One region of the Streptomyces daliensis genome, then DNA from elsewhere that is predicted to be linked to it. Evidence: riboswitches for the same ligand, from Rfam matches in the RefSeq annotation. Region 1 holds a riboswitch; each other region holds the start of a gene.
The links. Region 1 has a riboswitch for cobalamin ahead of metE (5-methyltetrahydropteroyltriglutamate--homocysteine S-methyltransferase). Riboswitches for the same ligand answer to the same signal wherever they lie in the genome.

Region 2: another riboswitch for cobalamin. It lies ahead of ACYVOO_RS06405 (CbtB domain-containing protein); the one in region 1 lies ahead of metE (5-methyltetrahydropteroyltriglutamate--homocysteine S-methyltransferase).
Region 3: another riboswitch for cobalamin. It lies ahead of ACYVOO_RS24555 (ABC transporter substrate-binding protein); the one in region 1 lies ahead of metE (5-methyltetrahydropteroyltriglutamate--homocysteine S-methyltransferase).
Region 4: another riboswitch for cobalamin. It lies ahead of ACYVOO_RS10885 (cobalamin biosynthesis protein); the one in region 1 lies ahead of metE (5-methyltetrahydropteroyltriglutamate--homocysteine S-methyltransferase).

Annotation. Positions count from the first base shown of each region.
Region 1 is NZ_BAAGSO010000094.1:742,644-750,307, forward strand. It holds gene ACYVOO_RS25815 (FAD-dependent oxidoreductase) at 1-43, shown strand, start outside; gene ACYVOO_RS25820 (GntR family transcriptional regulator) at 48-743, opposite strand; gene ACYVOO_RS25825 (EF-hand domain-containing protein) at 906-1,421, opposite strand; gene metE (5-methyltetrahydropteroyltriglutamate--homocysteine S-methyltransferase) at 1,708-4,044, opposite strand; cobalamin riboswitch at 4,189-4,411, opposite strand; gene ACYVOO_RS25835 (hypothetical protein) at 4,629-6,383, shown strand; gene ACYVOO_RS25840 (nuclear transport factor 2 family protein) at 6,458-6,919, shown strand; gene ACYVOO_RS25845 (SHOCT-like domain-containing protein) at 6,981-7,412, opposite strand; gene ACYVOO_RS25850 (hypothetical protein) at 7,474-7,664, opposite strand, start outside.
Region 2 is NZ_BAAGSO010000029.1:2,421-10,084, forward strand. It holds gene ACYVOO_RS06400 (glycoside hydrolase family 6 protein) at 1-1,063, opposite strand, end outside; cobalamin riboswitch at 1,493-1,633, shown strand; gene ACYVOO_RS06405 (CbtB domain-containing protein) at 1,666-1,893, shown strand; gene ACYVOO_RS06410 (CbtA family protein) at 1,910-2,821, shown strand; gene ACYVOO_RS06415 (NAD-dependent epimerase/dehydratase family protein) at 2,929-3,930, opposite strand; gene ACYVOO_RS06420 (class F sortase) at 4,025-4,741, opposite strand; gene ACYVOO_RS06425 (hypothetical protein) at 4,738-5,514, opposite strand; gene ACYVOO_RS06430 (HAD-IIA family hydrolase) at 5,668-6,447, opposite strand; gene ACYVOO_RS06435 (2-aminoethylphosphonate ABC transporter substrate-binding protein) at 6,566-7,660, opposite strand.
Region 3 is NZ_BAAGSO010000094.1:467,500-475,163, forward strand. It holds gene ACYVOO_RS24530 (beta-ketoacyl-ACP synthase 3) at 1-672, opposite strand, end outside; gene ACYVOO_RS24535 (acyl-ACP desaturase) at 760-1,737, opposite strand; gene ACYVOO_RS24540 (phosphoenolpyruvate hydrolase family protein) at 2,115-3,017, opposite strand; gene ACYVOO_RS24545 (Tm-1-like ATP-binding domain-containing protein) at 3,027-4,289, opposite strand; gene ACYVOO_RS24550 (hypothetical protein) at 4,407-4,622, opposite strand; cobalamin riboswitch at 4,819-4,998, shown strand; gene ACYVOO_RS24555 (ABC transporter substrate-binding protein) at 5,043-6,098, shown strand; gene ACYVOO_RS24560 (FecCD family ABC transporter permease) at 6,095-7,249, shown strand; gene ACYVOO_RS24565 (ABC transporter ATP-binding protein) at 7,314-7,664, shown strand, end outside.
Region 4 is NZ_BAAGSO010000052.1:12,209-19,872, forward strand. It holds gene ACYVOO_RS10880 (cobyric acid synthase) at 1-385, opposite strand, end outside; gene ACYVOO_RS10885 (cobalamin biosynthesis protein) at 382-1,404, opposite strand; cobalamin riboswitch at 1,549-1,770, opposite strand; gene ACYVOO_RS10890 (hypothetical protein) at 1,880-2,095, opposite strand; gene ACYVOO_RS10895 (inorganic phosphate transporter) at 2,145-3,569, opposite strand; gene ACYVOO_RS10900 (lysozyme) at 3,788-4,594, opposite strand; gene ACYVOO_RS10905 (class II aldolase/adducin family protein) at 4,781-5,476, shown strand; gene ACYVOO_RS10910 (alpha/beta hydrolase) at 5,598-6,752, shown strand; gene ACYVOO_RS10915 (hypothetical protein) at 6,978-7,664, shown strand, end outside.

The DNA.
Region 1 (7,664 bases):
CGCGCACGGCGAGAACAAGGGCCTGGAGGCCGGAGCCGCCTAGCTGCCTAGCGCTTGCTGGAGGCCGGGCCGTCGGCCTCGGGCTGGAGCTTCGTCATGGCCGAGGTCATGTGCTCGTGCAGAACGCCGACCGCCGCATCCGTGTCCCCGCGCTCGATCGCCTCGACGATGGGCAGGTGGTGCCCCGCTGACATGGTGGCCTTGCGACGCTCGCTGGCGGCGCTCATCACCACCACGCGCGTCGGCCCCTCCAGATGGCGCCAGGTCTTCACGAGCATCGAGTTCCCCGACAGCTCGCACAGCAGGGAGTGGAAGGCGAGATCCGCCTCCACCTGGGCCTCGAAGTTCCCGGGGTCCTCGAACGCCTCGTCGAGCCGCTCCAGTGCCTGCCGCAGCGAAGCCGCCGCACTCGTCCTGTCCTTGTCCGGCAGCGCGATGACCTGCGCGACGGCGAGCCCTTCCAGCGACCCCCGCACCTCGAACAGCTCGCGGACCTCCTTGGGCGACAGGCTCTGCACGCGCAGCATCCCCCGTACGCCCGCGACGACCAGCCCCTCCTGCTGGAGGTGGCGCAGCGCCTCCCGTACCGTGCCCCGGCTGACCGACAGCCGCGTGGCGATCTCCACCTCGCCGAGGTGGTCGCCCGGCCGGTACTGGCCTGTGGTGATCGCGGTGCGCAGCGCCATGAGGGCACGCTCCCGCAGGGTGGAGCGGTCGAGATTCGGCAGCGCCGGGACGGTCACGGGCGCGTTGCCCCCTTCGAGGACGTGCGGCGACGGACAGGACGAGACGGGCAGGACGAGACGGGCAGGACGACTCGATGATTCTACTGTCGGCTGTTGACCGTCGCCCTCCCCGCCAGCGGTGACCGGCTCCCCCGCCCGCGCACGGGCGGGGGCCCGGACCTACCGTTCGGGCGTCGTGAAGTACGCGGCGAAGGCCGAGACGATCTCGCTCTCGCCGATCAGCCCGTCCTCGTCGGTCGCGAGGGAGCGCGCCGCGGCGCCGCAGCGTTCCTCGTCCACACCCAGCGCCTTGAGCGCCCGCTCGGCCTCTTCCGGGGTGGTGCGGCCGTCGCCGTCCGAGTCCGCGATGTTCACGACCGCGTGCAGGAAGGGGCGGGCGATCTCGCTGAAGCGGTCCGGGTTGTCGCGCAGCCGCTTCACCGCGCCGTTCACGAACTCCTCGCGGGTGATGCGCTGGTCGCCGTCGCGGTCCGCGATTCCGGCCATGCCCTGCCAGAACGCCTCGGCCCCGATGTGCAGGGCCTGGCCCCGCTCGGAGCGCGCCTTCACGCCGAATTCGCCGAGGATGGCCGCTGCCGCCGTCGTGAAGTCCTCACGGGAGATGTAGCCGTTGCCGTCCTGGTCGAAGGTGGCGAACCGGACGGCGATTCTCCGCGTGTGCTCGCTGCTGTCCATGGTGGTGCGTGCCGCCTCACATGTCAGGTGGGTCCGTTCGCTAGGCAGCGTACGACGAGGACGGGCGCGCGGAACGGAAAACGCGGTGGTCGGCCAGACGCTGTCACGTTTCTCACCGTGCGGAACGCGCGGGAGATCGCCCCCGCGGCGGTACGCGGAAGAGGACCGTACGTACCGCCGCGAGGGCGTGGCACACCGGGCAGGCGAACGCCCGGTGGGCAGGGCGGGCTCCGGCGCGAGGCCACCTGCTTGCCGCAACCCGCCGCTCAGGGGGGCCGTTGCGCCGTTACCGCCGCGTCGGCGTCGGCGTCGGCGGCAGTCCGGCCCGTACGGTGCGCGCCGCCTCGACCAGGTGCTCCAGCGAGGCGCGCACCTCCGTCCAGCCCCGGGTCTTCAGACCGCAGTCGGGGTTGACCCACAGCCGTTCGGCGGGGATCGCCTCAAGTCCCTTGCGCAACAGCGCCGCTGCCTCGTCCGCGCCGGGCACGCGCGGCGAGTGGATGTCGTAGACACCGGGGCCGACCTCGCGCGGATAGCCGACGGTGGCCAGTTCGTCCGCCACCTGCATATGGGAGCGGGCCGCTTCGAGGCTGATGACGTCCGCGTCGAGCGCCTCGATCGCGGAGACGATGTCGCCGAACTCCGCGTAGCACATGTGCGTGTGGATCTGGGTGTCCGCGCGTACGCCGCTCGTGGTGAGCCGGAACGCCTCGGTGGCCCAGTCGAGGTACGCCTCCCTGTCGGCGGCCCGCAGCGGCAGGGTCTCGCGCAGCGCGGGCTCGTCGACCTGGATGACGGCGGTGCCCGCGCCCTCCAGGTCCTGGACCTCGTCGCGCAGGGCCAGTGCCACCTGCCGCGCGGTCTCCCCCAGCGGCTGGTCGTCGCGCACGAAGGACCAGGCCAGCATCGTGACGGGGCCCGTCAGCATGCCCTTGACAGGACGGTCCGTGAGCGACTGCGCGTACGTGGTCCAGGCGACGGTCATCGGCTCGGGCCGCGAGATGTCGCCCGCCAGGATCGGCGGGCGCACATAGCGGGTGCCGTAGGACTGCACCCAGCCGTGCTGGGTGGCGAGGTAGCCGTTCAGCCGCTCGGCGAAGTACTGGACCATGTCGTTGCGTTCGGGCTCGCCGTGCACCAGGACGTCCAGGCCCGCCTCCTCCTGGAAGGCCAGCACCTCGCGGATCTCGGTGGCGATGCGCTGGTCGTACGCGGTGCCGTCGATGCGTCCGCTCCGCAGCTCGGCGCGGGCCGTGCGCAGTTCCGCCGTCTGCGGGAACGAGCCGATGGTGGTGGTCGGCAGCAGCGGCAGCCCCAGGCGGGCGCGCTGCGCCGCCGTGCGCTCCGGATACGGCTGCGCACGGCGCGCGTCGGCCGGTGTGGCCGCCGCGCAGCGCGCGCGGACGGCGGGGTCGCTGGTCAGCGCGGAGGAGGCGCGGGAGGCGAGGTCGGCGCGGTTGGCGGAGAGCCGCCCGGTGATGAGGTCGGTGCCGCCGCTCAGGCCGCGGGCCAGGGTGACGACCTCCTCGGTCTTCTGCCGGGCGAAGGCGAGCCAGCGCGCGATCTGCGGGTCGACGTCGCGTTCGGCGGCGGCGTCCAGTGGCACGTGCAGCAGCGAGCAGGACGGCGCGACGTCCACCCGTTCCGCGAGGCCGAGGAGGGAAGCGAGGGTGCCCAGCGACTTCTCCAGGTTGTTGATCCATACGTTGCGGCCGTCGACGACGCCCGCGACGAGCCGCTTGCCCGGCAGTCCGCCCGCGCGTGCCAGGTCGTCCAGGTTGGCGGCGCCGGGCCCGGTGAAGTCCAGGGCCAGCCCCTCAACGGGCGACTTGGCCAGCACGGCCAGTGCCTCGCCGAGGCGGTCGAAGTAGGAGGCGACCAGCAGCTTGGGCCGGTCGGCGAGGGCGCCCAGTTCGCGGTAGGCGCGCTCGGCCGCGTTCAGTTCGGCCGCCGTGCGGTCCTGGGCGAGGGCCGGTTCGTCGAGCTGCACCCATTCGGCGCCCGCTGCCCGCAGATCGGCCAGCACCTCGGCGTACACGGGCAGCAGCCGGTCCAGCAGTGTGAGCGGCGCGAAGCCGTCCGCCACGCCGGGCGCGGGCTTGGCGAGAAGGAGATAGGTGACGGGTCCGACGAGCACGGGCCGCGCGGTGTGCCCCAGTGCCAACGCCTCCCTCAGCTCTCCGACGGGCTTGGCGGAGTCGGCGGTGAAGACCGTGCCGGGGCCCAGTTCGGGCACCAGGTAGTGGTAGTTGGTGTCGAACCACTTGGTCATCTCCAGGGGCGCGGTCTCCTGGGTGCCGCGTGCCATGGCGAAGTAGCCGTCCAGCGCGTCGGTGTCCACGGCGTCGCGGTGCCGCTCGGGGACGGCGCCGACCATCACGGTGGTGTCCAGCACATGGTCGTAGTACGAGAAGTCCCCGGTGGGAACCTCGTCGATCCCGGCGTCGGCGAGGCGCCGCCAGTTCTCCCGGCGCAGGGTGGCCGCGGTCTCCCGCAGGGCTTCTGCGGTGACCCGGCCCTTCCAGTAGCCCTCGACTGCCTTCTTGAGTTCCCTCTTGGGGCCCTGGCGGGGGTATCCGTGGACGGTGGCGCGGGTTGCCGCGGCTGCGGACTTGCTGGTCACTCAACTCTCCTTCGCGAGTCGTGTCAGTGACCCCGGAGGCCGAGCGAGGAGACGAAGGAAAGGCTCACGGGAGGCGCACGCCGTCCGCGCCCTTCCCGTACCGCCGACCCGCCCTCGAGGTCACCGAGATCTCCGCGCACGGGTTTCGTACGCGGACAGTTGGCAGGTCTTCGGACTCGCGGACCCGCCGGGCGCTTCTCGCCCGGCACCTACTGGCCGTCGCTTCCCGGGCCCTTCCTGGGCCCAGTGCTGATGACGGCGGTCGTTTCCGCTCACCGCTGCGGGGCAGCTCCGGATTCTCACCGGATTCCCTCTTGCGACGCGCCTGCCTGGAGGGCAGGGCGAACCGACTGCGCCGCCCACCCTACGTCGGCGGAACGGCACTGAACAGTGCGCCCCGGTGCACGCTGCCGACCCGTCGGACGGCGGGGCCCATGGCGCGGCCCGGCGCGCGGCGACGTGGCGTGCGCGGCGTGGCGTGCGCTCCCTACTGAGCCGCGAGTTCCGCTGCCACGATGAGGCACCGCACTGAGGCACCGCGTCCCTGGACAGCGGGGAGGCGGCCATGGACTGGGGAGACGGCCATGGACCAGACGGGGATCAGAATCGCGAGCGGCGTCGCCGTCTGGATCTTCGCCGCCTTCGGCGGCCTGCTCATCGTCCTGCTCTCCCGTGCCGTCACCTCGGCCGCGCAGTACCTCAGGGGCCAGGGCCGCATCCTCCCCCTCGTGGTACGCCCCGACCCTGGCGACGGCGAGACCGGGAGCGGGAACGGAGGCGACGGTTCCGCCGCCGCGCGGCGCCAGGCGTGCCGTGAACTGGCCGCCCATCTCGCGGTGCATCTGAGCGCCACGTCGAACGACTCGCTGCTCGCGCCCGGCGCCGCCTCGCCCACCCCCGTCGCACCCTCGCCGCAGGCGTCGTCCACCCCGCACGGCTGGCTGGAGTCCGTGGTGCGGCTCGCGGTGTCCAGACCGCGCGCGTTCCACGTCCACCTCACCGAGATGGAGCCGGTCGAGGAGGGGCTGCGCCGGGTCTCCGTACGGATCGTGCGGGCGCCGCAGGGGCAGATCGTGGCGGCCACCGTCGTCGAGAAGCCGCGGGACGAGCAACTGGTGGAGACGCTCGCCTGCTACACCACCGTCAGCGTGCGCGGCCTCCCCGCGATGCGCCGCCGCATCCCCCGCTGGGAGCGCTGGGACCACGACGTGCGGGGCTACGCGCGGTTCCGGCACGGCGTCACCGAGCAGGAGAAGGCGCAGGCGCGCGAACAGGCCCGTCCGCTGCCCGCGCCGCTGCTGGCCTACAGCGTCCCCCGGCGGTACGCCGCCGCGCTGCGCGCCTTCGCCGACGCCGCCGAGTACTCGCCGGGCAACCTCACCCTCCGCCTCCACCAGGCGGCGCTGCACGAACGGGTGGGCTCCTACCGGCCCAAGGAGTACGCGAAGGCCATCGACATCTACCAGCGCTGCACCGAGCTGTGGCCGGGCCACATCGAGACCGCGTACCGCACCGCCATCGCCTACTCGCGCGGCTCCACCCCGGTACGCAGGGGCTCCCCGCGCCTGTCCGAGAACGAGATGGAGCGCCTGCACGACACCGCCAACCGGCACTTCGACGACCTCGAACGGCGGCTGCGGCGGCGCGCGCTGGCGCGGTGCTGGGCCCGTACGGTCGTGCCCGGCGGACGGTGGAACCCGGGCGAGCGGCGCTACTGGTCGTCCTGGCTCACCCCGCTGCCGCTGCCCGCGCGGCGCAGCCGCCGCAGCACGTTCCGCGGCGCGATCGTCATCGCCCGCGCGGGCCACACCATGGGCGGGGCGCTGCGCACACCGGACGACTCGCCGCGACTGCGCGAGATTCAACGCGAGGTGGAGACCGCGTTCGAGCGGGTCGCCCGCCAGGTGATGAGCGGCAGCCGCGGTCCCGGCCATCTGCGGCTGCTGTACCCGCAGCGCGGGCACTCGCTGCGCGGCGGCGTCCACGACGCGGCCTGGCACGCGACGCCGCTGCCGGGGCGCCCCACCTCGCGCTTCTGGGGCCCGCTGCGGCGCCCCGGCGTCGGATGGCTCGCGCACTACAACGCGGCCTGCTTCCTGGCCCTGGCCATCCCGCTCGCCCCGGCCTTCCGGCCGGGGCGCTACGCGGACGACGGCCAGTGGAGCGAGGACTGCGCCCGCGCCGCGCTCAACCAGCTGGACAACAGCCTGCGCACACCGGACACCGAGCTGACCACGGGCTGGATCCTGCACGACGCCGACCTCCAGGCCCTGTGGAAGACCGAACTCGGCGCCCGCTGGGCCTCGTTCATGGGCGTGCCGCTGTCCAGAGCACGGTGAACGCGGGGGTGCGCGGGGGTGCGCTGTGGTGCGCGGGGCTACCTTCCTCGGGCCACGCACCGCACACTGTGCCGATGGCCGAGCAGCGGGCAGTCGAGATGCGGGCACAGGACGAGCGCGGGGTGGCGGCGCTGTGGGACCGGATGGCGGTCGACGACCTGGTCACCGGTTACGCGGCGGCCGTCGACGACGGCGACTGGGACGAGTACCGGGCGCTCTTCGCACCGGAGGGGCGGGCCGACTACCGCTCGGCGGGCGGCGCCGAGGGCGACGTCGAGACCATGGTGCGCTGGCTGACGGAGACCCTGGGCCTCTTCTTCCCCACGCGCCAGCACCTGATCGTCGACCGCCACGTGGAGACCGACGGCGCGACGGCGACCGTACGTGCCGACTACTACAACCCGATGCGGTCCGGGAGCGCCGAGTCGGCAGCGCCGGACTTCGAGTGCGGTGGCCGCTACGCGTTCACGGCACGGCGCACGGAGGCGGGCTGGCGCCTGACGCATGTGGTGGCACACGAGAAATGGCGCCGCTAGGCCGTCCGGCGACGACGGCGTGCCGTCGCCACCAGGCACCGCACCACCCCGCCCAGCGCCGTCACTCGCAGAAGACCTGCACCTTCGCGTCGCGGTCGACGACGCCCACCGACACCTCCTCCAGGTGCTCGACAAGCTCCTCGATGTGCTGCGGCTTCAGCTCGGTGAGATCGATCGGCACCCCCGACTTGTTCAGCTCCGCGCTGACCTTGGTGAGCGCCTGCGGAGGGACGAGGCTCGCGAGCCGGACCCCGGCACGCAGGAGCTGGAGCGGGACCTGGATGTTGACGTGGCTCGGCCCGTCGCCGTCCGCGGTCTCCGCCGAGTTCACCATCACGCGCAGGTACTTGGGCCGGGTCTTCGCGCGGGGCGCGTCCCCCGGTGCGGCCCGGGGCCGCTCGCGTTCGAGCGCTTCCAGCAGCCGCTCGGCCTCGTCCGCGCTGATCTTGCCCTCGGCCAGCATCTCCAGGATCTGACGGCTCTGCTCGTTCATGTCGTTCTTCCCCTCCGGTTCCGGCTCCGGTTTCGGCTCCGACTCCGACTCCGACTCCGACTCATCTGACGCTTATCAGCAGGGCCGTGCGGCCCTGCTCGATCTCGATCCGAGTGCCGGGCAGCGCCCACAGCAGCCGCCCGGTGCCACGCAGCGCTCCCCCCGGGCTCACCCGGAAGACGAGGCAGGCGACCAGCCCGGCCGGCACGGCGAGCAGCAGCAGCGGCGACAGCACCAGCAGCACCGGCGGAA
Region 2 (7,664 bases), on a different contig from region 1:
CGGGCCACCACTCGCCCGCCTTCGGGCCGCCCTTGCACTCCCCGTCGGACTCGCCGGGGCGCTTGATCCACAGATAGGCGTCGACCAGCGGCTCGCCCGTCTTCGTGGTGGGCGCCTTGCCGAGGGCTCGGCCCTCGGGGTTGCACCACGCCTCCTCGTCGGCCGCCGCGTTCTCGACGGGGCCGTTGCCGTTGCGGCTGGTGTCCACGACGAACGGCTTGTTGCCGATCATCGGGGAGACCTTCTTGCCGTACGCCACGTTCGAGGCGGTGGTCTGGTAGTTGGAGACGTTCAGCGCGAAGCCGTCCGCCTTGTCGATGCCCGCGCGCCGCAGCGGCTCCACGAGACCGCCCGGATCGCGCACCCAGTCGGGGTTGCCCGCGTCCAGGTACACCTTGGTCTTCGACAGGCCCTTGAGCTTGGTCACGGCCTCGTTCAGCAGCGCGTACCGCTCGTCGTGGAACTCCTGGGGCGTGCAGCCCTCGGCCAGCAGGTGCGGGATCGCGTCCGGTTCGACGATCACCGTGGCCGCGCGGTCCCCGATGCCCTTGACGACCTTGTCGAGCCAGTCGCGGTAGGCGCCCGCGTCCGCCGCGCCGCCCTTCGAGTACTGGCCGCAGTCGCGGTGCGGGAGGTTGTAGAGCACGAGCAGCGCTTCGCGGTCGGCCTTGGCCGCGGCGCTGGTCAGCTTCTCCGTCTGGCCCTGGGGGTCTTCGGTGCCGACCCACTCGGCCACGGGCTGCTTCGCGATCTTGTCGATCAGCGCCGCCTCGTCGGCCTTGTCCGCGCCGCGGTACTCGGCGGCCTGACGCGCGGCGTTGCCCTGCGGGTTGACCCAGTACGGGGCGACGGACCTGGGCCGCTGCCCGGCCTCGCCCGACTTCTCGCCACCCCCGCCGGAACCACCGTCCGACGACGAGAAGCACCCGGCCAGCAGCAGCACAGCCCCCACGGCCGCGCCGCCCGCGACGCACCTCGTACGCGTACGGGTACGCGCACGAGTACGGGCGCCCGTACCCGGATGGGCACTCCCGCTCCTCCCGCCGGCGTAGTTGCCGTACATCCACTCCCCCTCGGCCGCACTGACCGGGAGACACTCCCCCGGCCCCCTGGAACACACCGGACCTGGCCATCGTGTCACAGGGCCACGCGCTGGCCGCGAAACTGTCGTGCAGCTGTTACGGGTGGCCGCCGCGGGCCTCCCGTGCCCCGGACCACGGCCTTACCCGCCCGTCAACTCGGCCTGAAACCAGGGGTGTAGGCCGGATCGTTGCGTGACGGGTCACGCGGGACGTTCTACGGTGACCCCGAGGCCCTGGACCCCGGCCTCGCACGCTCCCCTTCTCCGGGCCCCTTCCTCTCGCAGGCCCGGAGACAGGGACAAGGGTGCCCGGCCGGAGTCCTCCTGAGGGGGGAGTGGATCCCCGCCGGGCACCCCGCACAGGCCGTATTGACAGTGGACATGCCAGGCTGGGACTCTCCGAGCGGTACATATTCATACTGAGGCGACGGTGCGCAGGAACCCGGTGCGATTCCGGGACGGTCCCGCCACTGTGTCCGTGAGGCCGGGGCGCGCGCACGCCGCCCGGGGCCGCACGGGAGTCAGGAACTGACCTGTCGCTTCTCCGCCAACGGGGCGTGGAAACCCCAGGAGGAGGCACGCGGATGTCCCTGCACACCGCTCAACCGACCGCGACCGGTGCGGCCCTTCCCGAGGCCGATGTCACGATCCGCTCGCGCGATTGGCTCATCGCCGCCGCGGCGGCCATCGTCGCGCTGATCGCGCTCTACGCCGTCTTCGTCGACAACGGCAACATCATCTCGGCCACCGGCAGCTATCTGCACGAGTTCTCGCACGACGGCAGGCACCTCTTCGGCGCCCCCTGCCACTGACGGGACGCCTGCGCACATGACACCCGCATCCTCATCACCGGCTTCCCCTTCACCGCCCGTTTCCTCCCCTTCTACGTCTTCTCACCCTTCTCCCGTCTCGTCGGCGTCGGCCCCGTATCCGCTGCTGCCCCTGCTGCGCAGAGGGCTCGCGGCCGGTGGCGTGGCCGGGCTGCTCTCGGGGCTCTTCTCGCTGCTCCTCGCCGAGCCCCTGATGGACAGGGCGATCGGGCTGGAGGAGAAGCGCGCGGCTGCCGAGCACGCCCACGCGCACGGGGGCGGCGGGCAGGCGCACTCGCACGCGGCGGAGGCCGAGGAACTGTTCTCCCGTGGCACCCAGCACTTCGGCCTGGTGGTCACCGCCGTGGTCGTCGGGCTCGCCATCGGCGTCTTCTTCGCCCTGGCGTATGTGCTCGTCCACCGCACCCGCACGCTCCACGACCGCCCCTGGGAGCGGGCGCTGACCCTCGCGGGCGCCGGGTTCCTCGCCCTGTCGCTGCTGCCCGCGCTGCGCTATCCCGCCAATCCGCCCGGCGTCGGCGACAGCGGCACCGTCTCCGAACGGCAGGCGCTGTGGGTCGCCGCGCTCGCCATCGGCGTGCTCGGCATGCTGCTGGCCTGGCAACTGCACGTACGGCTCGGCCGCGCGGGGCACGGCGCTCCGGTGCGCCAGCTCGCCGCGGCTGCCGCCGCGGCCGGCACGCTCGCGGTGCTCTTCCTGCTCCCTGGCAACCCCGACCCCGTGCCGGTGCCCGCGCCGCTGCTGTGGGACTTCCGGGTGCTCTCGCTGGCCTCGCACGTGCTGCTGTGGGCGGCGCTCGGCGTCACCTTCGGCGCGCTGGGGCTGCGCGCGGCACGTGCCGGACAGGGACAGGGTGCGCGGACCTCGCGGACCACGGCGGAGCCCGCCGGGGCGTCCGGGGACGCGTAACGGCACGTCGCACGCGGTGCCGTGGGGCGGTGAGCGGGGTACGTGGCCCGCTCACCGCCCTGCCCCGGCCCGCCCGTCGTCGGGCCCGGCCCGTCGGACGCGGCCCGTCAGGTGCGGGCGGCCAGGACGCGCGCCTCCCGGTCCGGATCCAGCCCGGCCCGCCAGCCGTCCCGCACGGGCGGCGGCCCGTCCAGGCCCCGCAGCCACTCCCACGTCGCCGCCACGGTGTCCGCGACGGGACGGCAGCGCAGCCCTGCGGCCAGCGCCCTGGACACATCGCCCCCGAACAGCGCGTCCCACTGCTCCCCCGGCGGGGCCCAGACGGGCAGCTCGGTCCACGGCTCGACGCCCGCCGCGAGGATGGTCTCCGGAGCGGTCCAGCACAGTTCGGCGCCGGACCCCGTGACGCGTACGCACTCCTCCAGCAGCTCGCCCATGGTGGCGTGGCCCGGCGGGCTCACCAGGTTGTAAGGACCGCTCAGCCGCCGCTCCACCGCGTCGGCCGTCCAGCGGGCGAGGTCGCGCGCGTCGATGTACTGGAGGCCCAGATCCCGCGGTCCCGGAGCCAGTACCGGCCCGCCGCGCGCGATCCGCGCCAGCCACCAGGGCAGCCGCCCGAGGTTCTCGTACGGGCCGAGGACGAGCCCCGCGCGCACCAGCAGCGCCCGGTCGCCGAAGGCGTCCAGCGCGGCCAGTTCCCCGCCGCGCTTGGCCCGCGCGTAGGGCACGTCAGCGCCGTCGTCGCCGTCGTCCGGCGAGGCATCCAGCACGGGTCCGTCCTCGTCCAGTCCCAGCGCGACCGGTGGCGCGTAGACCGAGCGGCTGGAGACGTACACGTACCGGTCCACGCGGTCCGCGAGCAGCCGCGCCGCGTCCCGTACCGCCGACGGGGCCCACGACCAGGTGTCGACGACGGCGTCCCACTCCCCCTCGGCCAGGGTCGTCAGGCCGTCCTCCGTGCCGTGCCGGTCCCCGCGCAGGGCCGTGACGCCGGGCGGGGGCGTGTGGCGTCCCCGGTGGAAGACGGTCACCTCCCAGCCCCGTGACAGCGCCTCCTCGGCGACAGCGCGCCCCACGAACTCCGTACCGCCCAATAACAGAAGTCTCATGCACCGACTTTCCCCTCCCGCGTCCCCTCGCGGAACCGCCGCACGCTCACAGCGCAATCGGGGAAGCGGAGGGCCGAGGTCAGGGAGTCGGGGTTCAGGAGCCGGCGGGGGTGCCGCGCGAACCGGTGAGGTAGGCGGAGACGACGACGTTGGAGGTGTAGGCCCGCCGTTCGTGGTCGAAGGCGCCGCCGCAGGTGAGCAGGCGGAGTTCGGACCGGCCGCGCACGGCGGGCCCGTAGACCTCGCGCGCGTCGAAGTCCTCGTGGCGCACGACCTTCGTCCGCTCGACGGTGAACTCGGCGACGGTGCCGTCCGACCTGGTGACCTCGATCCTCGTGCCCCGGTCGGCGCTGCTGAGCCCGTAGAAGACGGCCTTGTGCCGCTCGGTGTCCACATGCCCGACGATCAGCGAGGCGCCCCGGGCGCCCGGTACGGGTCCGGCGCCGTACCAGCCCGCGAGCCCCGGCCTGCTGTACGGGGGTGCCGCTATGCCGCCGTGCCCTTCGACGCCGCGCGCGATCACGGGGGCGCGGACACCGAGGGCGCCGATGCGCAGCTTCACAGGGCGTGGTGTGCCAGGGAGCGGATCGTGGGCCGCGGGCAGGCGCTGGGTTCCGGCGGCGGCGCCACGGGTGCGGGAGTCGTCGCCGAACACGGCGCCGCTCCGCCCGCCTTCGGTCAGCTCGCGCCCCCACAGCCACAGCCCGAGCAGCAGCACGGCCCAGGCCACGCCCGTGGTGAGCCTGCTCCGGGCCGACGTCCTGGGCTCGCCGTCCGGGGTGTCCGGGGGCAGCTCGGACGCCGGGCTCACGAGTCCGCTTCGGCCGCTCGGTCGGCCGCGCCGCGTGCGTTGCTTGTGTCGGTGCCCGTGTCGGGCGGGAGGGGGCTCGTCGCGGGCCCCGTCGCAGGATGCGCATCCGGTGCGGGCGTGGGCGTGGTGTTCCGGTACTCGGCACGCCGTCGTCGGAGCGCGAGCGCGGCGCCCGCCACCATCAGCGCGGCCCCGGCCGCGAACACCGGCCAGGCCGCCTGGGTGAGCGGTCCGGGGCGCGTGCCCTCGTCCGCCATGGCGCCGCCGCCTGCCCGTACGGGTGCGGAGGGCGAGGGGGGCGGGCCCGGCGCGGGCGCGGCATCGTCGACGGTGACGGAGCCCCTGGCCACCCGGCCCCCGTCGCAGGAGACCGTGACGCCGTGTGCGCCCTGTTCCGCCGAGGCGCTGAGCGTGGCACGCGCGGTGAGTCCGCCGTCGGCGGCGAGCCGCAGGGGCGCGTCGTCGGCGAAGGCGGGGGAACGGGCGAGGCCCGTGTCGTCCCCGCAGCCGTCGACGTGGACATCGACCTCGCCGCCGGGACGTGCCGAGGGCGGGTTGACCAGCGCCGGACCCGGGCGCGAGGCGTGCGGGGCGCTCGGAGCATGCGGGGCGCCCTCGCCGTCCGCGAACGCGGTGCCCTGCGCGAGGCCGAGCGACGTGCCCAGCGCCGCCGTGGCCAGGAGCGCGAGGGCGAGGGGGTGTTGGGCCGCGGTGAGCGTGCGCGTGCGCGGGGTGCCGTCGGCGGCGGGGGTGGACGTGAGGTCGCTCCGCATGGTGAACCTCCGGGTCGGTCACTCCCGACGGTCCCCGCGCCCGCGCCCCTCCGCATCCGGAGAGGCCGCTTACTACTCCGTACGGTGACGTCCGCTCACGCCCTCACGCGGCCCGCGCCGTCCACCGTCCGGCACCTGCCGCCCCGCGTCCGCTCAGACGCGGTCCACCAGGTCGGCGATCGAGTCGACGACGGTCGTCGGGCGGTACGGGAAGGTGTCCACCTCGTCGGGTGCCGTGAGCCCTGTCAGCACGAGGAAGGTCTCCAGGCCCGCCTCCATCCCGGCCCGTACGTCGGTGTCCATGCGGTCGCCGATCATGGCGGAGGTCTCGGAGTGCGCCCCGATGGCGTTCAGCCCGGCGCGCATCATCAGCGGGTTGGGCTTGCCGACGAAGTACGGGTGCCGTCCCGTGGCCTTGGTGATCAGCGCGGCGACGGACCCGGTGGCGGGCAGCGCGCCCTCGGCGGAGGGGCCGGTCTCGTCCGGGTTGGTGGCGATGAAGCGGGCGCCCGCGTTGATGAGGCGGATGGCCTTGGTCAGCGCCTCGAAGCTGTAGGTGCGGGTCTCGCCCAGGACGACGTAGTCCGGCTCGGTGTCGGACAGCACGTACCCGATGTCGTGCAGCGCGGTGGTCAGCCCGGCCTCGCCGATGACATACGCGGTGCCGCCGGGGCGCTGGTCGTCCAGGAACTGGGCCGTGGCCAGCGCCGAGGTCCAGATGTTGGCGACGGGCACGTCCAGGCCGATGCGGCCGAGGCGGGCGTGGAGGTCGCGGGGCGTGTAGATCGAGTTGTTCGTCAGCACGAGGAACGGCCTGCCGGACTCCTTCAGCCGCTTGAGGAAGGCGTCCGCTCCGGGAACCGGAACGCCCTCGTGCATCAGCACACCGTCCATGTCGGTGAGCCATGACTCGATCGGCTTGCGCTCTGCCACGTGACGGCTCCTGCCAGGTCTCGTCGGGGCCTGCCGGTGGGTCCGGCCGCGCGATCAGCCTAACCGCCACGGCCGGACCCGTGCGCCGGGGACGCCGGTCCCGTGCGCCCGGGGCGCGTCAGGAGCCCGTGGCGGACTTCCAGGCGTCGATGTACGCGTCGAGGTTCTTCTCGACGTCCTCCCAGTCGGGCCGGAAGATCTCCACGCCCTTCATGAGGGAGGCCAGCTCGGTGGCGTTCTCGTCGGTGGCCTTCACATCCGTACGCGCGGAGAAGCCGCCGCCCACCGAGGAGACGTCGCGCTGTGCCTGCTCGCTCAGCAGGAAGTCGAGCAGCTTCTTGCCGTTGGCCGAGTTCGGAGCACCCTTGACGAGGCCGGCCGCGTAGGGGAGCGCGAAGGTGGTGGGCTTCGCGTTCTCGTCCTTGGCGGGGAACCAGATGCCGAGGTTCGGCATGGACTTGGCCTGGGCGTAGTTCATCTGCACATCGCCGTTGGCGACGAGCAGTTCGCCCTTGTCCAGCTTGGGGGCCAGCTTGCTGGTGGAGGACGAGGGGCCGACGTTGTTCTTCTGGAGCTTGCCGAGGTACTCCATGGCGGGCTTCTCGCCGCCCATGTCGTGCATCGCCTTGACCAGGAGCGCGGTGCCGTCGCCCGCGACGCCGGGGGTGGAGTACTGGAGCTTGTCCTTGTACTTGGCGTCCAGCAGGTCGTCCCAGGTCTTCGGCGCCTCCGCTTTCCCCTCCGGCAGCTCCTTGGTGTTGTGGATGAAGCCGAAGTAGTTCTTGACGACGCTGGTCCAGGTGCCGTCGGCGGCCTTGTCGCCCTCGGCGACGTTCTCGGCGCCCTTGGGCGTGTACTTCTCCAGCAGGCCCTGGCTGTCGGCCTGCTGGATGAAGGGCGGCAGGGTCACCATGACGTCGGCCTGGGTGTTGCTCTTCTCGCGGACGGCGCGCTGCACCATCTCGCCGGAGCCGCCCTCGACGTACTCGACCTTGATGCCGGTCTCCTTCTCGAACTCCTTGAACTGCTTGTCGTACCAGCCGTCGCCCTTGTCCCCCTTGAGGCCGTCGGCGCTGTAGACGGTGACGGTCCTGCCGTCGGAGGCGGCGGAGCCTGTGCCTCCGCATCCGGTGAGCGTGACGGTGAGGGCGAGCGCGCCGACCGCCGCGGCGGTGAGCGTGGATGTGGACGTGCGCGTGGTGTGGCGGGGCATGGCA
Region 3 (7,664 bases), 280 kb from region 1:
ACCGGCGAGCGCGGCGCGGTCCGGCTCCGGAGGCGTGCCCGAGCGGCTGAGCAGATCGCGCCGTTCGCCGTCGGTCCGCCAGGAGACGGCGCCGATGGCGGGCTCGTCGGCCGGGGTGACCAGCGCCGCGCCCGCGCCGTCCGCGAAGATCACGCTGGTGGTCCTGTCGTACGGGTCGACGATGTCCGTCATCCGCTCGGCGCCGACGATCAGCACGCGCCGGTACCCGTGCGCGGTCACCATGCCGCGGGCCACCTCCAGGCAGACGCAGAAGCCCGCGCAGGCGGCGGAGACGTCCAGTGCCGTCCGGGGCCGTGCGCCCAGTTCCTCCGCGATCCTCCTGGCCAGCGGGGAGCCGCCCGCCAGGTTGCTCATCGAGGCGGCGAGGACGCAGTCGACGTCCTCGGGCGCGAACCCGCCGCGCCGCAGGGCCTCCTCGGCGGCCCGCGCGCCCATGTAGGGCAGCGACTCGTGCTCCTCCGCCAGCCGGCGCGAGGCGATCCCGGTGCGCTGGCGGACCCAGTCGTCGGTGGTGCTGAGCCGGCGCTCCTGGATCAGCTCCTCGTTGGAGACGGCCCGCCGTGGCCGGTACTCGCCGAGGGACAGCACCTGCGCGTGCGCGCGGGCGGGCGCGCGGGGCGCCGCGGTGTGGGTGGGTGCGGGCAGGGTCATGGCGCGTTCCTCTCGCTGTACGTCTCGTGGTGGCGTCTCGTGGTGCGGCGCGCAGTGGCGCGTTCGCTGTTCGCCGGACGTGCGGCGCTAACCGCCCTGGCGCGGGTGCGGCGCGCGCCGCGCGATCTCCTCCCGCTCCGCCCACAGTTCGTCGAACCGCCGCGCCTTGGCGTCGAGTCCGGCGGCGTGCGCCGCGATGCGCTGCTGGGCGTGCGTCCCCTCCGCGTCGAGCCCCGTCATGTCGAGCACGCCCAGCGAGCGCAGCAGTGGCGTGACGACCTCGTCGTGGTGGACGCGCAGGTTGTAGATGCCCGCGCGGGCGATCTCCGCGGCCATGCGGGGGAAGCCCGGCGCGTTGCTGCCCGGCATGGCGAAGTTCTCCAGGGTGTCCGCGAAGGCGGCCAGCGCCTGGGCCGGGGCGAGTTCCAGCGCGTCCCGGAAGACCTCGCGGTAGAAGACCATGTGCAGGTTCTCGTCGAGCGCGATACGGCTCAGCAGGCGCACGCAGTCCTCGTCCTCGCTGACCTTCCCGGTGTTGCGGTGCGCGACCCGCGTGGCCAGCTCCTGCACCGTCACATAGGCGATGGCGTGCAGCCCGGAGGGGGTTCCGGGGTCCCACTCGGCGCTCATGTGCTGCATGCGCGTGCGTTCCAGGGCGACCGGGTCCACCGCGCGCGTCGTGTGGAGAAAGCCGCGGATCGCCGTCGCGTGCCGGTCCTCCTCCGCCGTCCAGCGGTACAGCCACTCCCCCCAGGCGCCTTCGCGGCCGATGTTGGCCCCTGCCTGGTGGTGGTAGATGGGGAGGTTGTCCTCGGTGAGGAGGTTGACGATCAGTGCGGTGCGGACGGCGGGCGCCAGGCGGCTCTGCTTGGGCTCCCAGGGCCGGCCGCCCAAGGGCCCGTCGAAGTTCTCCCCCTCGCTCCACGGAACGTACTCGTGGGGAAACCATTCACGTGCCGTCTCCAGATGGCGCTCCAACTGCCGCACCACCGCGGGTTCCAATTCGGCGAGCAGATGCTCAGCCGAACGATTGCCCTTTTCCGTTGCCTGGCGCTTCTCCGTCATGAACGCCACGCTAAATGCCGCCCAGGAAAAGGGAAAGGGCCGCTTACTCCTATCGGCTGACACCGCAACAAATTTCCGGAGCGATAAAGCACCCCGCCCTCACGGGAGTTCCACCGGCCCCCGCATCGCGCGCTCCGCATCACGTCACAGCGTGGTCCACCTACCTGCACCGGTACCCATCATCATATTTTTCCGCACGGAATCCGCACCAGCAGCGGGAATTCGGAGGCAGGGCCGCACAACATACGGAACCAGCCGGTCCGCAGGCTCCGCAGAACACCGCAACCGCCTTTCACGGAATTCAACGCACACCATCCCCGCGAATTGTGAGGAACGGCCGAGAACGGGAAATGCGCGCGCCAAGACCGGCACCTTCATCAGCCCAGTGACAGCGACTTGAAGGCGCGGGCCTGCTCCGTGATGGCGCGTTCGGTGGGGAGTCGTTCCATCGACGAGGCGCCGAAGAAGCCCACGACGCCCGAGGTGTGCTCCAGGACGTAGCGGGCGTCCTCGGGCTCGGCGATCGGGCCGCCGTGGCACAGGACGAGGATGTCCGGGGAGACCCGCTTCGCCGCGTCGTGCATCTCCTGTACGGCGCGGGCCGCCTGGTCGAGCGTCATGGCCGTGGCCGCGCCGATGGAGCCCTTGGTGGTGAGCCCGACGTGGGGCACCAGGACGTCGGCACCCGCCCTGGCCAGCTCGGCTGCCTGATCGGGGTCGAAGGCGTACGGCGCGGTGAGGAGGTCGCGTTCGTGTGCCTGCCGGATCATGTCGATCTCCAGGCCGAAGCCCATGCCGGTCTCCTCCAGGTTGGCCCGGAAGACGCCGTCGTAGAGGCCGACCGTGGGGAAGTTCTGCACCCCGGTGAAGCCCATGGCCTTGAGCTGGTCGAGGAAGTGCCCCATGACGCGGAAGGGGTCGGAGCCGCACACGCCCGCGAGCACCGGTGTGTCCCGTACGACGGGCAGCACCTCGCCGGCCATGTCCACGACGATGGCGTTGGCGTCCCCGTAGGGCAGGAGCCCGGCGAGCGAGCCGCGGCCCGCCATGCGGTAGCGGCCCGAGTTGTAGATGATGAGCAGGTCGGCGCCGCCCGCCTCGGCGCACTTGGCGGACAGGCCCGTGCCCGCTCCCGCGCCGATCACCGGCCGTCCGGCGTCCGCCTGGGCACGCAGGCGTGCGAGGGCCTCGGTACGGTCCATCTCTCGTCTCTCCGTTCGCTCGGTGGCGGTGGCGGTGGCAGTGGTGGTGGTCGTGCTGGTGACCGTGGTGGCGGGCATGACCACCCGTCAGACGGCGGGGGTGCCCGCCGGAACGTGGTCGCGTCGCACGATCAGCTCGTGCAGATGGTCGGCGGCGGCCGTCGCGAAGACGGCGTCGTTGAGGTGTGCGTCCACTACGTGCAGGCGGACCGCGGTGCCCTCCACCGCCGCGCGCAGTGCGTCGAGGCACGCGCCGTCCGCCGTCCGGTCCTCGAACGGGCCGTCCGGCGCGTCCACCGCCGACACCCCGCGCAGCGGCCAGAAGACGGAGACGGGCCCCTTCGCCGCGCCGAGCTTCGTGCCCAGTGCCGTGCCGAGGGCCGCCATCTCCTCCGTACTGGTCCGCATGAGGGTGACGGTGGGGTTGTGGACGAGCAGGCGCCGCGCGGCGAAACGCTCGGGAACGGTTGCCTCGGGGCCGAAGTTGACCATGTCCAGAGCGCCCGGTGCGACGACCTGCGGGAGCGCGGCGGCGCCCGCCGCCGTGAGCCGGTCGGGGCCCGCGCTGAGCACACCGCCGACGAGGTCGTCGGCCAGTTCGGTCGTCGTCAGGTCCAGCACACCGTCCAGTTGGCCGTCGGCGGCGAGCCTCTCCAGGGCCCGGCCGCCCACGCCCGTGGCGTGGAAGACCAGCACCTCGTAGCCGAGTTCCTCCAGGCGTCCCCGTGCCGCGTCCACCGCGGGCGTGGTGACGCCGAACATCGTCGCGCCGATGACCTTGCGCCCCCGCGGTCCGGGCTCCGCCACGGCGCGTGCCCTGTGCGCGGCCATACCGGCGGCCGCGGCTGCCGCGTTGCCGAGTACGAGCCGCGAGACGGAGTTGATCCCGGCGATGTCCACCACGCTGTGCATCAGCGTGACATCGCCGCTGCCCACGTACGGGCCCACGTCCCCGCCCGCCATGGTGCTCACCAGCAGCTTGGGCACCCCGACGGGGAGCGCGCGCATCGCGCGGGCCGCGATGAACGAGCCGCCGCTGCCGCCGACCGCCAGCAGTGCGTGCAGGCGGCCCGCCTCGTACAGGTCCCGCACGACGTGCTCTGCGCCCTCCGCCATGGCCGTCACCGCCGTGTTGCGGTCTCCCGCCGCGCGCAGTCGCTCCAAGTCGTGTCCCGCGGCGCGTGCGACGGCCTCGCCCGACACGTCGGCGGCCGGTGTGCCCGGCGGGACGCGTCGCACCCCGGCGTCGACGAGTACCACCTCGCAGCCTAGCTCCCGTAACCGCGCGCTCAGCCAGGCGTACTCCGCGCCCTTGGTGTCCAGGGTCCCGACCAGTACCACCGTCGCCATCCCGGCGCTCCTTCGCTCGACGATGATCCGATCCTGGGTGGTGCGACGGTGGCAGGTAAAGACCGGGGTACGGACGCGGACGGGCGAGGCGCGCGGGAGCGGCCTCTCAGCGGCCCCTCAGAGTGTGGTGGGGCCCCGGCGCTGGAGCGCGTCGTGGGGTGTCACCTGGTACGGGCGCAGGGTGTGGGCGCCGGGGCGCGGGCGGTTCAGGTCGCGGTGCGGGTGGCCCGTGCCGGAGCGGACGCGTGCGGGGTGCGCGATCCTTCTGACGGCGCGCAGGGCGACTCTGCGCAGGGCTGCGGTGGTCGGCGTGCGGCGGGTACGGGTGCGCATGGTGCCTCCCTCTGCTCGGTGAGCCGCGTGTGCCGCGGCTGGCCCTTGGGACTCGGTGGCGCTTCTACCCGACGCGTAAGGCGTCAACCGCCCTCGATGTCCTGACGGCCCGGCGCACCGCTCCTCCGTCCCCTGGCCCGCGTCCCGTCCTCGCAGCTCAGCGCACCGTCCGCCGGGCGAACCGCCCAGGTCCGTGTGATAGCTTGCCGACGCCAGTCGAACCCCTGATGGGGTCAGGGAATCCGGTGCGAACCCGGAACTGACGCGCAGCGGTGAGGGACAGGGCGGGCGAGCAGAGGCCACTGGAGGAGTCCGGGAAGGCGCTCGGCCCGTGGGAGTCCCGAGTCCGAAGACCTGCTGGCGGTCCGCCCCGGCACCGGGGCGGAAGGACGCCGGGCCTCGCGACTGGGCCTCTGACGGATGGGAACTGTGGTGGCGACCTCACGCCGTACCCGCATCGCGGCCGTACTCCTCACCTCTCTGATGGCGCTGACGGCCGCCTGCGGCACAAAGGGCTCCGGGGGCGAGGGTTCCGGGAAGTCCGCGGCGTCCGGGGGCTATCCGCGCACGCTGGAGAACTGCGGCGAGAAGGTCACCGTCGACTCCCCGCCCCGGCGGGCCGTCTCGCTGAACCAGGGCACGACGGAGATCCTGCTCTCCCTCGGCCTCGCCGACCGCATGGCGGGCACCGCGACCTGGACCGACCCCGTCGCCAGGGGCCTGGGCGAGGAGAACGCCAAGGTCGAGCGGCTCGCGGACAACGCGCCCTCCTTTGAACGGGTGCTGGAGGAGGAACCGGACTTCGTGGCGGCATCCTTCGAGTCGACGCTCGGCAAGGGCGGGGTGGCCCCGCGCGGGGACTTCGAGAAGCTGGGCGTGCCGACGTACCTCTCCCCCACCGACTGCGCCAAGGAGAACGGCGGGAGCGGCGACGGCGAGCGCGCGAGGCCGCTGCGCATGGACGACGTCTACGGCGAGGTCAGGGACCTGGCCGAGGCGTTCGGCGTGGAGAAGCGCGGCGAGAAGCTGATCGCGGAGCTGAAGGCGCGCACCGCGAAGGCGACGGAGGACGTCGAAGCGTCGGACACCCGGCTGATGTACTGGTTCGCCAACTCCGAGTCGCCGTATCTGGCCGGGTGCTGCGGTGCGCCGGGCATCATCACGCGCGCCGTCGGCGCGGAGAACGTCTTCGACGACACACACGACGAGTGGCCGCAGATCAACTGGGAGCGGGTCGCGGACCGCGATCCCGACGTGATCGTCCTCGGCGATCTGAGCCGGAAGAGCCAGACGGCCGAGACCGCCGCTGCGAAGATCAAGTGGCTGGAGTCCAACCCGGTCACCCGCCATATGAAGGCCGTGGAGAAGAAGCGGTATGTGCTGCTGAGCGGCGCCGCGATGAATCCGTCGATCCGCACGGTCGAGGGGATCGAGAAGGTCGCGAAGGGCCTGCGGACGTTCGGTCTCGCCGGTTGAGTACGCCGCGCGAACGCACACCCGCCACGCCCGACGCGCCCGCCGCGCCCGCACCGGCCGCACGGGACGGCGCCGACGGTCCGACACCCGCCGCGCGCCTACGTGCCGCGCGGGCGTGGAGCGCGCGGGCCGCGCGCACCGGGACCGGCGCGGCGGTGCTGTGGGCCGCGGGGGTGCTGCTGCTCGCGCTGTCCGTGGCGGTGGCCATCACCATCGGGCCCGCGGCACTGCGCGTCGGCGACGTGTGGCGGGTGGTGGCCGAGCGCCTCGGGGGTGCCGAGGCCGGGCTGACGCCGATCCGCGAGGGCATCGTGTGGGAGCTGCGGCTGCCGCGCACCCTGCTCGCGGCGGTGTGCGGTGCGGGCCTGGGGGTGTGCGGCGCCGTGCTTCAGTCGCTGCTGCGCAACCCGCTGGCCGACCCGTTCGTCCTCGGTGTGTCCTCGGGCGCCTCGACCGGTGCGGTGGCCGTGGCGGTACTGGGCGTCGGCGGCGGGGCCGTTTCACTCTCGGCGGGCGCCTTCGTGGGCGCGGTCGTGTCCTTCGGGCTCGTGCTGCTGCTCGCCTACACCTCGGGCGGGACGACGGACCGGGTGCTGCTGTCGGGCATCGCCGCAATGCAGCTCTTCTCGGCGCTCACCTCGTTCATCGTCTTCACCTCCGCCGACGCGGAGCAGACGCGCGGGGTGCTGTTCTGGCTGCTGGGGTCGCTGAGCAGCGCCGACTGGACGGACGTGGCACTGTGCGCGGGTGCGTTGGTGCTGGTGCTCGCCGTGTGTCTGACGCGGGCCAACGCGCTGGACGCGTTCGCCTTCGGGCAGGAGGCGGCGGCGGCCCTGGGCGTGGCGGTCCAGCGGGTGCGGATGCTTCTGCTGCTGGTGACGGCGCTGTTGACGGCGGTGCTGGTCAGCGCGGCGGGTGCGATCGGCTTCGTCGGACTCGTCCTCCCGCACGCGGCGCGCGTGCTGACGGGTCCGGGGCACCGGCGGCTGCTGCCCACCACTGCGCTGGTCGGCGCGGTGTTCCTGGTCTGGGTGGACACGCTGGCGCGGACCGTGCTGGACCCGCAGGAACTCCCCGTCGGCGTGGCGACCTCGCTGATCGGGGTGCCCGCGTTCGTCGTGATCCTGCACCGCACGAGGAGGTCACGGTGACGGCGGGCGCGACGGAACACGGGGCACGGGAGACCGGGGCACCCGAGACCGGAGGGGGGCGGGGATGAGTCTGCGCGCCCGTGATGTGGCCTGGCGTGCCGACGGCAAGCTGATCCTCGAAGGGGTCAGCCTGTCGCCGCGCCCCGGGGAGACGGTGGGGCTGCTGGGGCCCAACGGTTCGGGCAAGTCGACGCTGCTGCGGCTGCTGGCCGGGATACGCGCCGCCTCGTCCGGGGTGATCACCCTGGACGAGGTGCCCCTGCCACGGCTGAGCCGCAAGGACGTCGCCCGCCGGGTGGCCGTCGTGGAACAGCACGCCGAGACGGGGGTGGACCTGACCGTCGGCGACGTCGTCCGCCTCGGCCGCATCCCGCACCGTGGGCCCTGGTCGGGCTCGACGGCGGCGGACGAGGCG
Region 4 (7,664 bases), on a different contig from region 1:
GCTTCTCCTGGCGGCCCTCGTGGTAGCCGCGTGCGCTGAGTTCGCCCACGGGCCTGCCCAGCAGCACGACCTGGCTGGTGCGGTCGCCGCCCGGCTTCAGCAGTACGGGGTTCATCAGCGCGCTGGGTTCCACCATGGCCGCCGCCGCCTGCATGGCCTGGGCGCGGCCGATCTCGGCGCCCTCGCGGGTGACGAAGGAGTTCAGCGACATGTTCTGGGCCTTGAACGGGGCGACCTTCACGCCCTTGCGGGCCAGCCAGCGGCAGATGCCCGCGGTGACGACGCTCTTGCCCGCGTCGGAGGTCGTGCCCGCGACGAGCAGGCCGCCGCCCGGAGCGCCGGTGCCGGTGCTGGTGCCGGTTCTGCCGGCCGTGCCGTTGTTCACGAGGTCCCCTTCCGTCGCCCGCGCACGCGGGAGTACTGGGAATACGCAGCCCCGGCGGCGAGCCGCCCCGCCGCGGTCACCGCGAGCGCGAGCACGCCGACGCGACGCGACAGGTGCGCCGCGCGCGCGATGTCACCGGTCTCCACGGCACGCCCGGGCGAGTTGAGCACGGGCCTGTGCTCGGTGCGCCCGCCGTAGGAGAGCGTCCCGCCCAGCCGTACGCCCAGCGCACCGGCGAACGCGGCCTCCACGGGACCCGCGTTGGGGCTCGGGTGGCGGTGCGCGTCCGTACGCCAGGCGCGCAGCGCGCCGCGCGGGTCCGGGCCCGCGAGCGCTGCGAGGACGGCGGTGAGCCGGGCACCGGGCCAGCCCGCGACGTCGTCGAGCCGCGCCGAAGCCCAGCCGAAGCGCAAATGGCGGGGGGAGCGGTGGCCGACCATCGCGTCGAGCGTGTTGACGGCGCGGAAGCCCGCCATCCCGGGCACCCCGGCCAGCGCGCCCCACACGAGGGCGCCCACGACCGCGTCCGACGTGTTCTCGGCGACGGACTCGACCACGGCGCGCGCGATCCCGTCGGCGTCCAGCGCCTGGGGGTCGCGTCCGCACAGATGGGGCAGCCGCCGCCGCGCCGCCGCCAGCTCGCCCGCCTCCAGCGCGGCGCCGACGGCGCGTGCCTCGCGGACCAGCCCGGCGCCGCCGAGCACGGTCCAGGTGACGCCCGCGGTGAGGGCGACGCTCGCGGGACCGTGGCCGACGGCCACGGTGCCGGTGCTGTTCGTACGGTGGTCCGCCGCACGCGCGGCGCGCGACAGCGCCGTCGCAGCGGCGACGGCGCCCGCGACGCACAGGGCCGTGTAGGCGGCGCCGCTGTCGCGCCGGTCGCGCCACAGGCGGCGCTCGGCCGCACCGGCGGCGCGCCCGAAGGCGGCCACGGGGTGGCCGCGCCGGGGGTCACCGAGCAGCAGATCGCCGAGGAATCCGAGGGCTGCGCCACAGGCGTGGGCGCGTGGGGCCCGCATCCGTCAGCGCGCCGTCATGCCTCGTAGGGCCGGTGCCGTGGTGGGCACCGGGCGTGCCGTGCCCACGTCAGGGCGTGCGGCCAGGAGTTCGTTGGCGGTGAAGCCGGGCATGGCGGTGTCCTCACTCAGGGTCCTCGCCCTGGCTCGACGTGACCGGCGGTGAGAGTCTCCTGGCTCCCGGATCGGCGCTCAGGGGGTGTCGTACGGACCCCCTCCCCGGCCTTCCAGCCCGCATGTGCGCGTGGGCCGTGACCTTCTGGTTGGGGAGCGCTCCCCGGTGACAGTGGCGGGACCGCGCCGGATTCGCACCGGCTTCCTCTCCTGCCGCCGTTGGGCAACGGGAAGTCCACCACGGTTCACGAGAGGGCGTCAACTCGCCCTGACCTGCGACGGGAGAGTGTGAGGAGACACACGGGCGCACACGGACGAGGGGTACGAGCAACCGCTCGTACCCCTCGTGAGAACGCCGTCGTCGCTAGGCGGCGATGAGGTAGATGCCGAACGCCACGGCCGCCGCGCACAGCGCGAAGCAGGCGTAGGCACCGGTGCGGGCGAGCGCCGGGGCGCCGGTGCCGTCCGCCTTGCGGGCCGAGGAGCCGACGATGCCGAGCGTGAACACGCCCACCAGGCCGACCGTCGCCACGAGGCTGACGCCGAAGACCTGGCCGAGAGCGGCCCAGTCGATGTTCATAGCGGTCTTCCTTCTGACTTCCTGGACGGGGGGTGGGGTGCCGGGGCCTCTAGGAGGGGACGCCGGACCGGGGACGTGCCGCGGTGCCCGCGCGCGGGCGGGGCTCCGGAAGCGTGGGCTCCGCCCCTGCGAACGGCACATGCCCGGGCCGGGGCTCGGAGGCGGTCCCGTCGCTCTCATCGGACGAGGTCCCGTCGGCCGTGTCAGCGCCCAGGGCCGCTGCCGCCGCCTCGGAGGTGACGGGCGTGCCGGGGGCCGGAGGCGGTGCGACGGAGCGCATGGCCGCGGTGACGACACCGGCGGGCTCGTCCGCGTCGCCGAGAACACCGGGAACACCGGTGCCGTCGGCCGGTGCGGGGGCCGCGCCGTCGTGGACGTCGTTCACGTTGGTGTGGTCCACCGGCTGGCGCCGAGAGAGCGCCCAGATGGTGAGGCAGATCGCCAGCGCGAGGACCGCGACCGTGGCCACGCCCCAGTCGCCCTGGTCGGCCAGCAGGGCCGAACCCGCGGCGACGAGACCGGCAGCGGGGAGGGTCAGCGCCCAGCCCGTGACCATCCGGCCCGCCGTCGACCAGCGCACGACGCCGCCCTTGCGGCCGAGCCCGGAGCCCATGACGGCGCCGGAGCAGACGTGGGTGGTGGAGAGGGAGAAGCCGATGTGCGAGGAGGCCAGGATGGTGGCCGCAGCGCTGGTCTGGGCCGCGAAGCCCTGCGGGGGCTGGATGTCGGTGATGCCCTTGCCCATGGTGCGGATGATCCGCCAGCCGCCGAGGTACGTACCGGCCGCTATGGCGATGCCGGCTGCGGCGATGACCCACACCGGTGGGTCGGCGCTCGGCGCGAGGGCGCCGCCGGTGATCAGCGCGAGCGTGATCACACCCATGGTCTTCTGCGCGTCGTTGGTGCCGTGCGCGAGGGAGACGAGCGCTGCCGAGGTGATCTGGCCCGCGCGGTAGCCCTTGGCGGTCTGGCCTTCGTCGGCGTGCCGGGCGAGCCGGTACGTCAGCCGCGTCGCGACGAGGGCTGCGATGCCCGCGACGAGCGGCGCCGCGAGTGCCGGGATGAGGACCTTCATCACGACGACGTCGGCGTTGACGGCCCCGAGGCCGACGGAGGCGACGGTGGCGCCGATGAGGCCGCCCATCAGGGCGTGGGAGGAGCTGGAGGGGAGGCCCGCCAGCCAGGTCAGCAGGTTCCAGATGATGGCGCCGACGAGACCCGCGAAGATCACTTCGGGCCGGATACCGGAGCCTTCGTCAATGATTCCCGACGAGATGGTCTTGGCCACCTCGACCGAGAGGAACGCGCCGACGAGGTTGAGGGCCGCCGACATCGCCACCGCGGTCTTGGGCTTGAGGGCCCCCGTGGAAATGGTGGTGGCCATGGCGTTGGCCGTGTCGTGGAAGCCGTTCGTAAAGTCGAACACCAAGGCCGTGACGATCACGATCCCGATGAGAAGCGTGATGTGTTCCATTCACCCAGGCCACAATCAGTTCGAAGGTTAATGACTCGGTGAACGTAAGAAGCACGGGTGAACGGAAGGTGAACTGCGGCAGGCGTCGGAGTGTCACTACCTGACGCCTGTTGTGAGCGGCGCTTCCGGGGCGCTTGCGCGCGCCCTCCCGTGTGTTCTGTGATCACCGCCGGGGCCCCGGTGGCCCCTTGGGGAAACGTGGGGGGAAGGGGCGCGGGTCAGCCGCGCGCGTAGCGTCTGAGCTGGGCCATCGAACCGTTGAAGAGATTCTGGTCACCCGGCAGCTTGCCCTTGTTCGCGTACTGCCAGATGGTACGCGTACCCCATCCGGCAGGGAGCGGCCCCGCGCTCCTGCTCCAGTCCGCCAGCCACAGCGGATGCCGGGCCGCGAACGCGCGGCTGTTGCCCGTGCAGCTCTTCCACCAGCGGGTGGAGGTGTAGATGGCCGGATAGCGGCCCGTGCGCCGCCGTGTCTCTTCGCTGAACGCGCGGATCCACGCGCGCATCCGCGCCTTGCTCAGGCCGTGGCACCTGCTCCCGTACGCCGCCTCCAGGTCCACGGCGGGGGGCAGCGTCCAGCCGTCGCGCTTCCACGTGCCGCCGTTGGCCGTGAAATAGGCCGCCTGGCGCGTGCCCGAGGACTTGTCGGCGCGTGCGAAGTGGTACGTGCCGTGCAGGATCCCCGCCTTGCGCGCGTCGCGGAACTGCCGCGCGAAGTAGGGGTTCTTGTAGTGGGTGCCCTCGGTGGCCTTGACGTATACGAACCGCGCGCCGTTCGCCTTCGCGCGCACCCAGTTCACTGCGCCCTGGTGGGAGGAGACGTCGTGGCCCTTGGGCTTGGCCGAGGCTCCGGCGGGCCCCGGTGCGGCGAGCGCGCCGCCCGCGAGCGCGAGGGCGACGGCGGCCACGGCCAGCGACCGCGCCGTCCCGGCGGCGCGGGGGCCCTGCGGGAGCGGGTGGGGGAGGGAGAAGGGGAGGGGGAGGGGGAGCGGGGACCGTCGCGGAAGGCGGCGGGATGGGGCCATTTCTCTCCTCTGGTGCGGAAGCGAACCGAAGTGCACCGAAGCGGGTGCGGAAGGCGCCCGAGATTAGGGGATGTGGTGGAGAAGATAGGCGTTCTCCGGCCAAAGCCATGAAGTATCCCCGTACCCCATACGTGTGATGAGGCGTTCAGTGGTCCGCGCTACAGTGCCCGGCCGGAGGTGCGGCATATGCAGAACGCCTGGCAGAAGCTGGTGGAAACGGCCCGTCGGACGGTCGAGGACGGCCTTGTCGTGGGCACGTCGGGCAATGTCTCGGTGCGTGTCGGCGACACGGTGCTGGTGACCCCGACAGGGGTCCCCTACGACCGTCTCGGGGCCGACGAGCTGTGCGCCGTCGACCTGGAGGGACGGGTCACGGCCGGGGACATGCGGCCCACGAGCGAGCTGCCGATGCACCTCGCCGTCTACCGGCACACGGAAGCGCGGGCCGTCGTGCACACCCACGCCGTGCACGCCACCGCCGTCTCCACGCTCGTCGACGAGCTGCCAGCGATCCACTACATGACGGCGGCCCTCGGCGGCCCGGTGCGCGTCGCCCCGTACGCCACCTACGGCAGCGACGAACTGGCCGCGCACATGGTGGAGGCGCTGAAGGACCGCAGCGGCTGCCTGCTCCAGAACCACGGCACGGTCGTGTACGGCGACGGCCTGGAGCAGGCGTACGACCGCACCGCGCAGTTGGAGTGGATGTGCCGCGTCTGGCTCACGGCCTCCTCCCTGCCGGGGCGCGAGCCCAGCCTGATCCCCCGGGGCGAGCTGGACCGCGTGGCGCGCAAGCTCAGCGGCTACGGGCAGCGGCGCGCCGAGGACGCCGCCGGCACCGCGGATGCCGCTGACGCCGCGGGCGAGGAGCCCACGGCCTGACGCGCGCGGCTCGCGTGGCTCGCCCGGTCCGCACGGCCCGGGGGCCCGCCGGACGGCGCCCGGTCACCCGGCCGACGCGGCCCACTGGCCCCCGGCCGCCGTTCGCACGACACTGGGCGGAATGCGCCTGCGTACGTCAGCGGCCCTCGCCGCCACCTCCGCACTGGGTGCCGGTGCCGCCGCCATGGCGGCGGGCCGGTACGCGGCGGGGGCTGCCCTCCGGCCGGCCCGGCCCAAGGCGGGCAGGGCCGCGCTGCCAGCGGGGTTCGAGCGCCCGGCGCTCACCGTGCACTCCAGCGGCCCCGACCACGTCGCGCTGACCCGCTCGCTGGCCGCCCGGCTGCCCGGCACCTACGGGCTCGCCGGGCGCGGCAGCCACGCCGTCGTCGGCCCCGTGCTGGAGGCGGAGTCCACGGACTCCGGCGCCGACACGGTGGTACGGCGCCTGGAGCGGATCCAGAGCGGCAGCCTGAACCCCGGCGACCGCGTCTGGCTCACCCCCCAGCTCCACACGGGCAACCCGCGCGACGCGCTCGGCCTGCACTGCGCCGATGTGGAGGTCCCCGGCGAACTCGGCATGCTGCCCGCCTGGTTCGTGCCCGGCGAGCGCGACACCTGGGTCATCGCCGTGCACGGCCTCGGCGCGACCCGCGAGCAGCCGCTGAACGTGGTCCCCGCGCTGGCACGGATGCGCCTGCCGGTGCTCGTCCTCGCCTACCGGGGCGATCCGGGCGCGCCCAGCCCGTCCGACGGTTTCGGACACCTCGGCGACGCCGAATGGCGCGATCTCGACGCCGCGATCCGCTACGCCGTCCGCCACGGCGCCCGCCGCGTCATCCTCCACGGCTGGTCGACGGGCGCCTCCATGGCGCTGCACGCCGCCGCGAACTCCGCGCTGCGCGACCGCGTCAGCGGGCTGGTGCTGGACTCGCCCGTACTGGACTGGCAGGTCACCCTCCGCGCCCTCGCCTCGGCGCGGCGCACCCCGCGCCCGCTGCTGCCCCTGGCCGTACGGGCGGCCCAGGGCCGCACCGGGCTCACCACGGACCGGCTCTCCTCCGTCGCCGACCCGTCCCTGCTGAGGGTGCCCGCGCTGCTGGTGCACGGGCCCGACGACACCATCGCGCCCTGGTCCCGCTCCCAGGACTTCGCGGCGGCCCGCGACGACCTCGTCACCCTCCACACGGTCGGCCACGCCCCCCACGCGGCCATGTGGAACGCGTCCCCCCGCCCCTACGAAGAGGCCCTGCGCCGCTTCCTCGTCCCCCTCATGTAGACACCCCCTTCTCCTCCCTACCTGCCACGACGCCGGGCCGCCACGAGGGTGCGGGCACCCGGCGGCACGGCGGTCTCCCGTGCCGGGGCACCGCACACCGGGCCCGGAAACGGGCACCCCGCCTCCCGGAAACGGGCCCTTCGCGGGGCCCGCCACGAGGGGCCGGGGACCCCGATTCCGGTCCCGTGTTTGGGTTTTGCCGTCACACCATGAAGACTGCTCCTTGTGACGTCGTCCCGTACTCCGCGTGACAACCGGCTCCGCCTCGTCCCCAGACGGCCGGTCGCCGCCGCCCGCCGCACCGTGACGGCCCGGCGACCACGGCCCGCGCCCCGGCCGCCCGAGGGCGTGCTGCCGCGCGACCAGCTGGCCCGCCAGGCACGCGCGGCGCTCGCCGACGCCGTGGCCGTCGCCCGCTGGGTCGAACGGGACGGCTCCCTCCCGGAATCCACCCCGGACGCCGAGCGCGCCGGAAGCGAGCTGCGGATGCCCACCCGGCACGTGCGCACGCACTGGGACCGCGCCAGGCTCGCCGGGCTCATCGAGCTGCACGGCGACGTCGCCCGCGCGGGCTGGCGGCTGCGCGCCTGGGACCGCGACGACGGCGCCGTGCTGCGCGGCTGGGTCGCCCTCTTCGACGCCTGGTCCCTCGCCTATCCCGCGCCCACACCCGCCGGCCCCTCCCTGGTGGCGGAAGTCGTGGAGGCCGCGCCTCAGTTGTTGTCGGTCATGCACCTGACCGCCGGACCACTCACCTTCCCCTCGCTGCACGACCTCCTCGTCCAGCGCATCGCGGAACTCCGCGCCGAACGCGAGGCCCCTGGCACCGGCGCCGAGCACGGCGCCGACCCGGGCGCCGCCGAGCTGCCCGCGCTGCCCGGCCTGCTCGACTGGGCGCTCGATGGCCTCGCC